Regions from separate parts of the Nonomuraea fastidiosa genome, predicted to be linked through region 2. Evidence: riboswitches for the same ligand, from Rfam matches in the RefSeq annotation. Region 2 holds a riboswitch; the other holds the start of a gene.
What was found. A riboswitch is a leader RNA that binds a small molecule or an ion and turns the genes downstream of it on or off. The one in region 2 is predicted to bind glycine.
Positions count from the first base shown of each region.

Region 1 (4,372 bases), 2.1 Mb from region 2:
TTGTTGGAGGCCACCGCGTTGCGCTCGATGCACGGGATCTGCACCAGGCCGCCGATCGGGTCGCAGGTCAGCCCCAGGTTGTGCTCGATGCCGATCTCGGCGGCGTTCTCCACCTGCTCGGGCGTGCCGCCCAGGGCCTCGGTGAGCCCGGCGGCGGCCATCGAGCAGGCCGAGCCGACCTCGCCCTGGCAGCCCACCTCGGCGCCGGAGATCGAGGCGTTCTGCTTGAACAGCACCCCGATCGCGCCCGCCGTCAGCAGGAAACGGATGACGCCGTCGTCGTCGGCGTGGGGGACGAAGCGGGTGTAGTAGGTGAGCACGGCCGGGATGATGCCGGCGGCGCCGTTGGTGGGGGCAGTGACGATCCTGCCGCCGGCCGCGTTCTCCTCGTTGACGGCCAGCGCGAACAGCGTCACCCAGTCCATCGCCTGCAACGGGTCCTTCTCCGGCGGCTCTGACTGCAGGCGGCGGTGGAGCTGGTTGGCCCGGCGCTTGACCTTCAGCCCGCCGGGCAGCACGCCCTCCTTGGAGATGCCGCGCGCGACGCACTCCGACATGACCCGCCAGAGGTTCATCAGGCCGCTTCTGATCTCGTCCTCGGTGCGGCCGAACGCCTTCTCGTTCTCCAGCATCAGCGCGGAGATCGACAGGCCGGTGGCCGAGCAGTGCTTGAGCAGCTCCTCGGCGGTGCTGAACGGGTACGGCAGCACGGTGTCGTCCGGCTTGATGCGGTCGGCGCCGGTGGCCTGCTCGTCCACCACGAAGCCGCCGCCGACGGAGAAGTAGACCTTCTCCCGCAGCCGCTCGCCCGACTCCGACCAGGCGGTGAAGCGCATGCCGTTGGGGTGCTCGGGCAGCGTGATCTTGCGTTCGAAGACGAGGTGCTCGCCGACGACGAAGGGGATCTCGCGGACGCCGAAGAGCGTGACGGTGCCCGACTCGCGCATGGCGGCGATGCGGGCGTCCACGGTGTCCACGTCGACCAGCTCGGGCTTGTCGCCCGACAGGCCGAGCAGGACGGCCTTGTCGCTGCCGTGGCCCTTGCCGGTCAGGCCCAGCGAGCCGTACAGGATGACCTCCACGCGGGCCACCTGGTCGAGCAGGCCGTCCTGGTGCAGGCCGCGGGCGAACTTGTGCGCGGCGGCCATCGGGCCGCCGGTGTGCGAGCTCGACGGGCCGATGCCGATCTTGAACAGGTCGAAGACGCTGATCGCCATTGATGTGCGCCTTTCATGAAGGGCCGGGGCCCGGCCGCGCGGGCCCCGGCGGGTGGGTCAGGAGTCGCCCGCGGTGAGCGCGGCGTACTCCTCAGGCGAGAGCAGGTCCTCGGGGTCGCCCTCCACGCGGACCTTGAACATCCAGCCCTCGCCGTACGGGTCGCTGTTGACCAGGCTCGGGTCGTCCACGACCGCCTGGTTCACCTCGACGATCTCGCCGCCGACCGGCGTGTAGACCTCGTTCACGGATTTGGTCGACTCCACCTCGCCGACGGAGTCACCCGGCTCGACGTTGCTGCCGACCTCCGGGAGCTGCACATAGACGACGTCACCAAGGGATTCGGCGGCGAAGTCCGTGATGCCGACGGTCACGGTGACGCTGTCCTCGACGCCGCGCACCCACTCGTGCTCCTTGGTGTAGCTCAGGTCGTCAGGGATGTTGCTCACTTGTTCCTCCTGTAAAAGGGCAGCTCGACCAGGTCCACAGGTTCATGGCTGCCCCGGATGTCCACAGCCAGGCCAGAATCGGCGCCGCTGTCCACGTAGGCCATCGCGATGGGCTTGCCCAGAGTCTGGGAAGGCGCACCGCTGGTGACCTCGCCGACGACCGCGCCGTCTCGGGTCACCGGGTAACCGTGGCGCGGCACCCGGCGGCCCCGCGCGACCAGGCCGACGAGCCTGCGCCTGGGCTGGTCGTCCTTGACCGCCTCCAGCGCGGACCGGCCGACGAAGTCACCGGGCTTGTCGAATTTCACCACCCTGCCGAGCCCCGCGTCGAACGGGGTCAGCTCCGCGGTCAGCTCGTTGCCGTACAGCGGCATGCCGGCCTCCAGGCGGAGAGTGTCACGGGCGGACAGGCCCGCCGGCTTGAGCCCGTGCGGCTCGCCCGCGGCCGTGAGCGCGTGCCAGAGCGGGACGGCGTCCGCGTTGTGGATGAACAGCTCGAAGCCGTCCTCGCCGGTGTAGCCGGTGCGGGCGATGAGGGCCTTGCGGCCGTCCACGGTGCCGGGCAGGCCGGCGTAGTACTTGAGCCCGTCCAGGTCGGCGTCGGTGAGCGTGGCCAGGATCTCCTGCGAGCGCGGGCCCTGGACGGCGATCAGCGCGTACTGGTCGGAGCGGTCCTCGACGACCGCGTCGTACGCCTTGGCACGCCCGGTCAGCTCGGCGGCGACCTTCTCGTAGTTGGAGGCGTTGGCGACGACCATGAACTCCTCGTCGCCGAGGCGGTAGACGATGAGGTCGTCGAGCACCCCGCCGCGCTCGTTGACGATCATGGTGTAGCGGGCCCGGCCGACGGCCAGCGCCGACAGGTGGCCGACGAGCGCGTAGTCGAGGGCCTCGGCGGCCTGCGGGCCGGTGACGAAGATCTCGCCCATGTGCGACAGGTCGAACAGCCCGGCCGCCTCGCGGACGGCGCGGTGCTCGGCGGACTCGCTGCCGTACCGGAGCGGCATGAGCCAGCCGGCGAAGTCGGTCAGGGTGGCGCCGAGGCTCTCGTGAACGTCTCGGAGCGGTGTCGGTCGGGACATTGGTCGCACCTCAGGACAGGAGTGGATGCCAGCATCCTCCCCCTCTGTCATCGGTGCCTGAGAGCTTCGCCCGACTTTTGCCGGACTTTCACCTTCGGCGAGGCCCCGAGGGCCTGCTTTCCAGAGACACCGTAGCCGTGCGGTCCTTTGCCTTGAGAGGTTCGCGGGGAGGGCTTGCTCCTTCAGGGGCCCTGACCGGCTGTCAGGGCACTCTCCCGCACGGTTTCATCGGTGATGCCCGCCAGCCTAGTGGTGTTATGGGGGTCTTGTCGCGTTCGCCGTCCGGCGAGGGTTCAGCAGGCCGCCACCAGCGCCTCGAAGAGCTTCGGGTCGGCCGCCACCTCCGGGTGCCACTGCACGGCCATCGTGAGGGCGTCCCGGTCCAGCTCCACCGCCTCGATCGTGCCGTCCGCCGCCGTCGCGGTGACCGCCAGGCCGGGCGCGAGACGGTCCACGGCCTGGTGGTGGTAGTGGGGGACCGGCAGCGGCTCCGCACCCAGGGCCTTGGCCAGCCGCGAGCCGGGCACGGGCGTGACCGGCAGGTCGCCGAAACGGCCGGGACCCGGGCAGTGGCCGGTGTGGCCCACGACGTCCGGAAGGTGCTGGTGCAGGCTGCCGCCGAGCAGCACGTTCAGCACCTGGAGACCCCGGCAGATGCCCAGGTAGGGCAGGCCGGCGTCGAGCGCGGCGCGCAGCAGCGCGAACTCGGCCGCGTCGCGGAACTCCCGCACGTAGCCGGTGCGCTCGTGCGGCGTCGCGGCGTACCTGGCCGGGTCGATGTCGCCGCCGCCCGCCAGGATGAGCCCGTCGAGCCGGTCCACGAGCGCGGCGGGCTCACCGGCCGGCGGCAGCACGACCGGCTGCCCGCCCGCCGCCGCCACCTTCTCCACGTACGCATGCGGCAGCAGCGCGGCGGGCGTGTCCCGCCACACCGTGAACGTGGCCTGCTCGACGTAACAGGTGATGCCGATGACCGGACGCCGCATGGCGTGTCCCCTTAGACCCGCGCCCCCTCTTACAGCGGTGTGACGTACGCGCCGGAGATGCCGCCGTCCACCAGGAATTCGCTGGCCGTGATGAACGACGCGTCGTCGCTGGCCAGGAACGCCACCGCCGCCGCGATCTCCGACGCCTCGGCGAAGCGGCCGATCGGCACGTGCACCAGCCGCCGCTGCGCCCGCTCCGGGTCCTTGGCGAACAGCTCCTGCAGCAGCGGCGTGTTCACCGGGCCGGGGCACAGCGCGTTCACCCTGATGCCCTCCCTGGCGAACTGCACGCCCAGCTCCCGCGACAGCGCCAGCACGCCGCCCTTGGAGGCGGTGTAGGAGATCTGCGAGGTCGCCGACCCCATGACCGCGACGAACGAGGCCGTGTTGATGATCGAGCCCTTGCCCTGCCGCCGCATGTACGGGATGACGTGCTTGCAGCACAGGTAGACGCTGGTCAGGTTCACCTCCTGGACCCGCCGCCAGGCCTCCAGGCCGGTCTCCAGGATCGAGTCGTCGTCGGGCGGCGAGATGCCGGCGTTGTTGAAGGCGATGTCCACGCTGCCGTATGTCTCGTGCGCGGTGGCGAACATGCGGATCACGTCGTCCTCGCGGGTCACGTCGGCCCGTACGAACAGGC
Region 1 covers NZ_CP170570.1:4,705,338-4,709,709, forward strand. Annotated here, with positions in the region: gene ACFMQL_RS21945 (L-serine ammonia-lyase) at 1-1,217, opposite strand, end outside; gene gcvH (glycine cleavage system protein GcvH) at 1,275-1,664, opposite strand; gene gcvT (glycine cleavage system aminomethyltransferase GcvT) at 1,661-2,746, opposite strand; glycine riboswitch at 2,877-2,974, opposite strand; gene ACFMQL_RS21960 (gamma-glutamyl-gamma-aminobutyrate hydrolase family protein) at 3,040-3,732, opposite strand; gene ACFMQL_RS21965 (3-oxoacyl-ACP reductase) at 3,762-4,372, opposite strand, start outside.
Region 1: it holds a riboswitch for glycine, as region 2 does, so the genes downstream of both, gcvT (glycine cleavage system aminomethyltransferase GcvT) here and gcvP (aminomethyl-transferring glycine dehydrogenase) in region 2, are expected to answer to the same signal.

Region 2 (4,372 bases):
TCGCCGTTGGCGCGATGGTAGGCGCGGATGGCCAGCAGGCCCGCGAACTCGCCCTGGGAGCCGGCGTTCGGCTGGATGGAGACGGCGTCGTAGCCGGTCACCTCGGCGAGCCAGCTCTCCAGCGTGCCGATCAGCTCGCGGTAGCCCTCGGCCTGCGACTCGGGCGCGAACGGGTGGATGGCGGCGAACTCCGGCCAGGTGATCGGCTCCATCTCGGTGGTCGCGTTCAGCTTCATCGTGCAGGAGCCGAGCGGGATCATCGAGCGGTCGAGCGCGATGTCCTTGTCCTGGAGCTTGCGCAGGTAGCGCAGCATCGCGGTCTCGGAGCGGTGCTGGTGGAAGACCGGGTGGGTCAGGTAGTCGCTCTCGCGCAGCAGCGAGGCGGGCAGCGCGTCGGGGGCCTGCTCGGGCTCGATCGCGTCGCCGGTGACGCCGAACGCGGCGCGTACGGCGGCCAGCTCGGCGGCGCCGGTCTTCTCGTCGCAGGCGACGGAGACGTGGTCGGCGTCCACCTGCCAGAGGTTGATGCCCCGCTCGGCGGCGGCGGCCACGACCTCGGCGGCCCTGCCGGGCACGCGGGCGAGCACGGTGTCGAAGAACTCGCCGTGCACGACCTCGATGCCGGCGCCCTTCAGGCTCTCGGCCAGGGCGCTGGCCTGGCGGTGCACGCGGCGGGCGATGCGGCGCAGGCCCTCGGGGCCGTGGTAGACGGCGTACATGCTCGCGATGACGGCCAGCAGCACCTGGGCGGTGCAGATGTTGCTGGTGGCCTTCTCGCGGCGGATGTGCTGCTCGCGGGTCTGCAGGGCCAGCCGGTAGGCGGGGTCGCCGTCGGCGTCCACGGACACGCCGACCAGGCGGCCGGGGAGCTGGCGCTGCAGCCCGTCGCGTACGGACATGTAGGCCGCGTGCGGACCGCCGAAGCCGAACGGCACGCCGAAGCGCTGGGAGGAGCCGACGGCGATGTCGGCGCCCAGCTCGCCGGGGGCGGCGATCAGCGTGAGCGCCAGCAGGTCGGCGGCGGCCACGACGAGCGCGCCCTTGTCGTGCGCGGCGGCGGCGACGTCGCGGAAGTCGCGCAGCCGGCCGGAGGCGCCCGGGTACTGCACGAGCACGCCGAAGCACTCGGGCAGCTCACCGTCGAGCGAGTGCTCGACGAGCGTGATGCCGAGCGGCTCGGCCCTGGTGGCGAGCACGGCCTTGGTCTGCGGCAGCGCGTCGGCGTCCACCACGAACACGTTGCTCTTGGACTTGCCCGCCCGGCGGGCCAGCGTCATGGCCTCGGCGGCGGCGGTGCCCTCGTCGAGCAGGGACGCGCCGGCGACGGGCAGGCCGGTGAGGTCGGAGACGACCGTCTGGAAGTTCAGCAGCGCCTCAAGGCGGCCCTGCGAGATCTCCGGCTGGTACGGCGTGTAGGCGGTGTACCAGCCCGGGTTCTCCAGCAGGTTGCGGCGGATGACGGCGGGCGTGACGGTGTCGTAGTAGCCCAGGCCGATCATGGAGGTGAGGACCTTGTTGCGGCCGGCCAGAGCGCGCAGCTCGGCGATGGCCTCGGCCTCGCCGATCGCGGCGGGCAGCCGGAGCCGGTCCTTGGCCCTGATCGACTCCGGGACGGCCACGGCCACGAGGTCGGCGACGGACTCGAAGCCCACGGCCTCGAGCATGCGCTGCTGCTCGGACTCGGAGGGGCCGATATGCCTGGACGAGAACGGCGGAGCTGACAGATCGGTCATGGTGTGCCTCCCGAGGCTTTCGGAGACCGGCGCCGGGGCGCGGGCGAGTGCCGGATCTCCCCCTCTGTCAGCGCGGGCCACGCGTTGCGCGGCGCCACGACCTGAGAGCTTCACCCTGACGCAGGGCTTGCACCGTCGGTGAGACACGCCTGGCGGGCGCGCCTGCTTTCCAGAGTCGCCTCGCCCGAGCGGTACCGGTTGCCTGAGAGATTCCGGGGAGGGTTGCTCCTTCGGCGCCCTGGGCACGGTGCCCGGGGACTCTCCCGCACGGGGTCGTCAGCTTTGCTGTCCTAGATTACTACGTTAGGCCGGGATTGCCGTGCACCGCACCACGCGTGAAGGGCGCACTTCACCGCAGGTCCGGCGGTGAGGGCCTGATGGCGTGGTGACGCTGTGCCGCCTCTCCGCTCCCCTGCGTGCCCCGCCCCGGGCGGCGTTCCCCCGGGTGCGAGCGGTACGGAAGTGATCAGGTCAGCCGATGCGGCGGGCGCGCCGCCTGCGGGCCAGTTCGTCAGCGGGGTGGTCGGCCGGGACGGTGTCCTCGACCGCCGCTCGTTCCCCCGGCAGCTCCGCGAGGGATCCCTCGACCTCGCGCCAGACCCGGCCGAGCGCGATGCCGAACACGCCCTGCCCGCCCTGGAGGAGGTCTATCACCTCGTCGGCCGAGGTGCACTCGTAGACGCTGACGCCGTCGCTCATGAGCGTGATCTGGGCGAGGTCGGCGACCCCGCGGTCACGCAGGTGCTGGACGGCCGTACGGATCTGTTGCAGCGACACCCCGGTGTCGAGGAGCCGTTTGACGACCTTGAGCACCAGGATGTCGCGGAAGCTGTAGAGCCGCTGTGAGCCCGAACCGTGCGCGGCCCTGATCGTGGGCTCTACCAGGCCCGTGCGCGCCCAGTAGTCGAGCTGCCTGTAGGTGATGCCGGCGGCGGCGCAGGCCGTGGGCCCGCGGTATCCGATGTCACCCGGCAGCGCCGTCGGCTGCTCGTCGAAGAGCAGTCCCTGCTCTCCGGCACGCTGCCGCGCGCTCTCGCGCCGCACCGGATCTTCCTGGCCGGCCGTCTTTCCCTCGCCGCTGCTGACCGCCACGCGGACCTCCGGCTTTCTCTCATCCCGTGGCCTGATCTGGGGGTTCGTAAAGGGCGGCCACGGGTTTCACTTGCACCGTAGGACCGTGACCATGCTCAGTCAACGATCCGGCTCGGCGCGTCGTGAAGCGTAAATGCACTGAAATACCTACCCCGCCCTGCCGAAGTCTTCAGGAGTGATCGTGTCAAGGAACTCCCTGAACTTCTCCACTTCGTCCTCCTGGTCGTCCGGAATGATCACCCCGGCCTCCTGGACGACCTCTTCGCTGGCGAAGATCCGCGCCCCCGTACGCAGGGCGAGCGCGATCGAGTCGGACGGCCGCGCGCTCACCTCCACGCCGTTGGAGAACACCAGGTCGGCGAAGAAGATGCCGTCGCGCAGGGCGACGATGTTGACCGCTCGCAGGCCCACACCCAGGGCGCTCAGCACGTCTCGGAAGAGATCGTGGGTGAGCGGCCGCGGCGGCGGCTCCTCAGCCTGGGCCAGTGCGATGGCCGTGGCTTCGGTCATGCCGATCCATATAGGAAGGAACCGCTCCCCGTGTGCCTCCTTGAGCAAGACGATCGGCTGATTTGTGGGCATTTCAACTCGAACGCCCACGACCTCCATCTGCAACACGGGCTGCTCCGTATTCCTGACCGGTCACCCGGCACAGCTTGTGAACATCGCTTCTGCTGACTGGTTCCTGCAATTCAACGTAACACCCGGTGGGCCCGGAATGTGCCCTCGCCTCCCAGCTCGCTTCGTCGTCAACGACCCAGGACCGACCGCACCTCCGTGCGCACAAGGGATGCGTGCAGGTCGAGCAGAAGATTCGACAGCTCGCGGGCGACCTCGTCGGCCTCTCCGATGGCTCCAGGGCGGCGCCGCTTGAGTATCGGGGCGACCGTCTGCTCGACCAGCCCGGCCTCGCGCTCGGCCGCCGCCTTGACCGCCCGCAGATGCCGGGCGTGCAGGCCGAAACGGGCCAGGGCGCCGACGGTGCGGGCGATCTTGAGCGCCTCCTCGTCGTAGCGCCTGGCCACCGGGGCCAGCAGGCCGTAGTCCTCCAGCTCGGTGAGCGTCTCGTCGTCGATGCCCGCCCTCTCGAGCAGCTCGGCCCGGCTGAGCTTGACCTCCTGCGCCTGCTGCACCGCGCGCGGCCGGCCGAAGCTCTCGGCCATCTTGTCCTTGATCACGCGCAGCGGCAGGTAGTGGTCGCGCTGCTCGGTCAGGATGAAGCGCAGTTGCTCGACGTGCAGGTGGGTGAACTTGCGGAAGCCGGAGGGGCTGCGCTCGGGCTCGATCAGCCCTTCGCCCTCCAAGAACCTGATCTTGGAGATCGTCACATCGGGGAACTCGCTCCGCAGGAGCGCGAGCACCTCCCCGATGCTCATGTGCGAGCGTGCCGCCTGTGAAGTCATACGCCGGAGCTGCCCCGCATCAGGAAGAGAAGGCGAAACTTGCCGATCTGCACCTCGTCGCCCGAGTGCAAGGGTACCTCCTCGATACGCTCGCGGTTGACGTACGTGCCGTTGAGGCTGCCCACGTCGCGCACGGAGAACTGA
Region 2 covers NZ_CP170570.1:6,829,654-6,834,025, reverse strand. Annotated here, with positions in the region: gene gcvP (aminomethyl-transferring glycine dehydrogenase) at 1-1,733, opposite strand, end outside; glycine riboswitch at 1,913-2,009, opposite strand; gene ACFMQL_RS31245 (MerR family transcriptional regulator) at 2,205-2,825, opposite strand; gene ACFMQL_RS31240 (bifunctional nuclease family protein) at 2,973-3,443, opposite strand; gene ACFMQL_RS31235 (MerR family transcriptional regulator) at 3,575-4,201, opposite strand; gene ACFMQL_RS31230 (FHA domain-containing protein) at 4,225-4,372, opposite strand, start outside.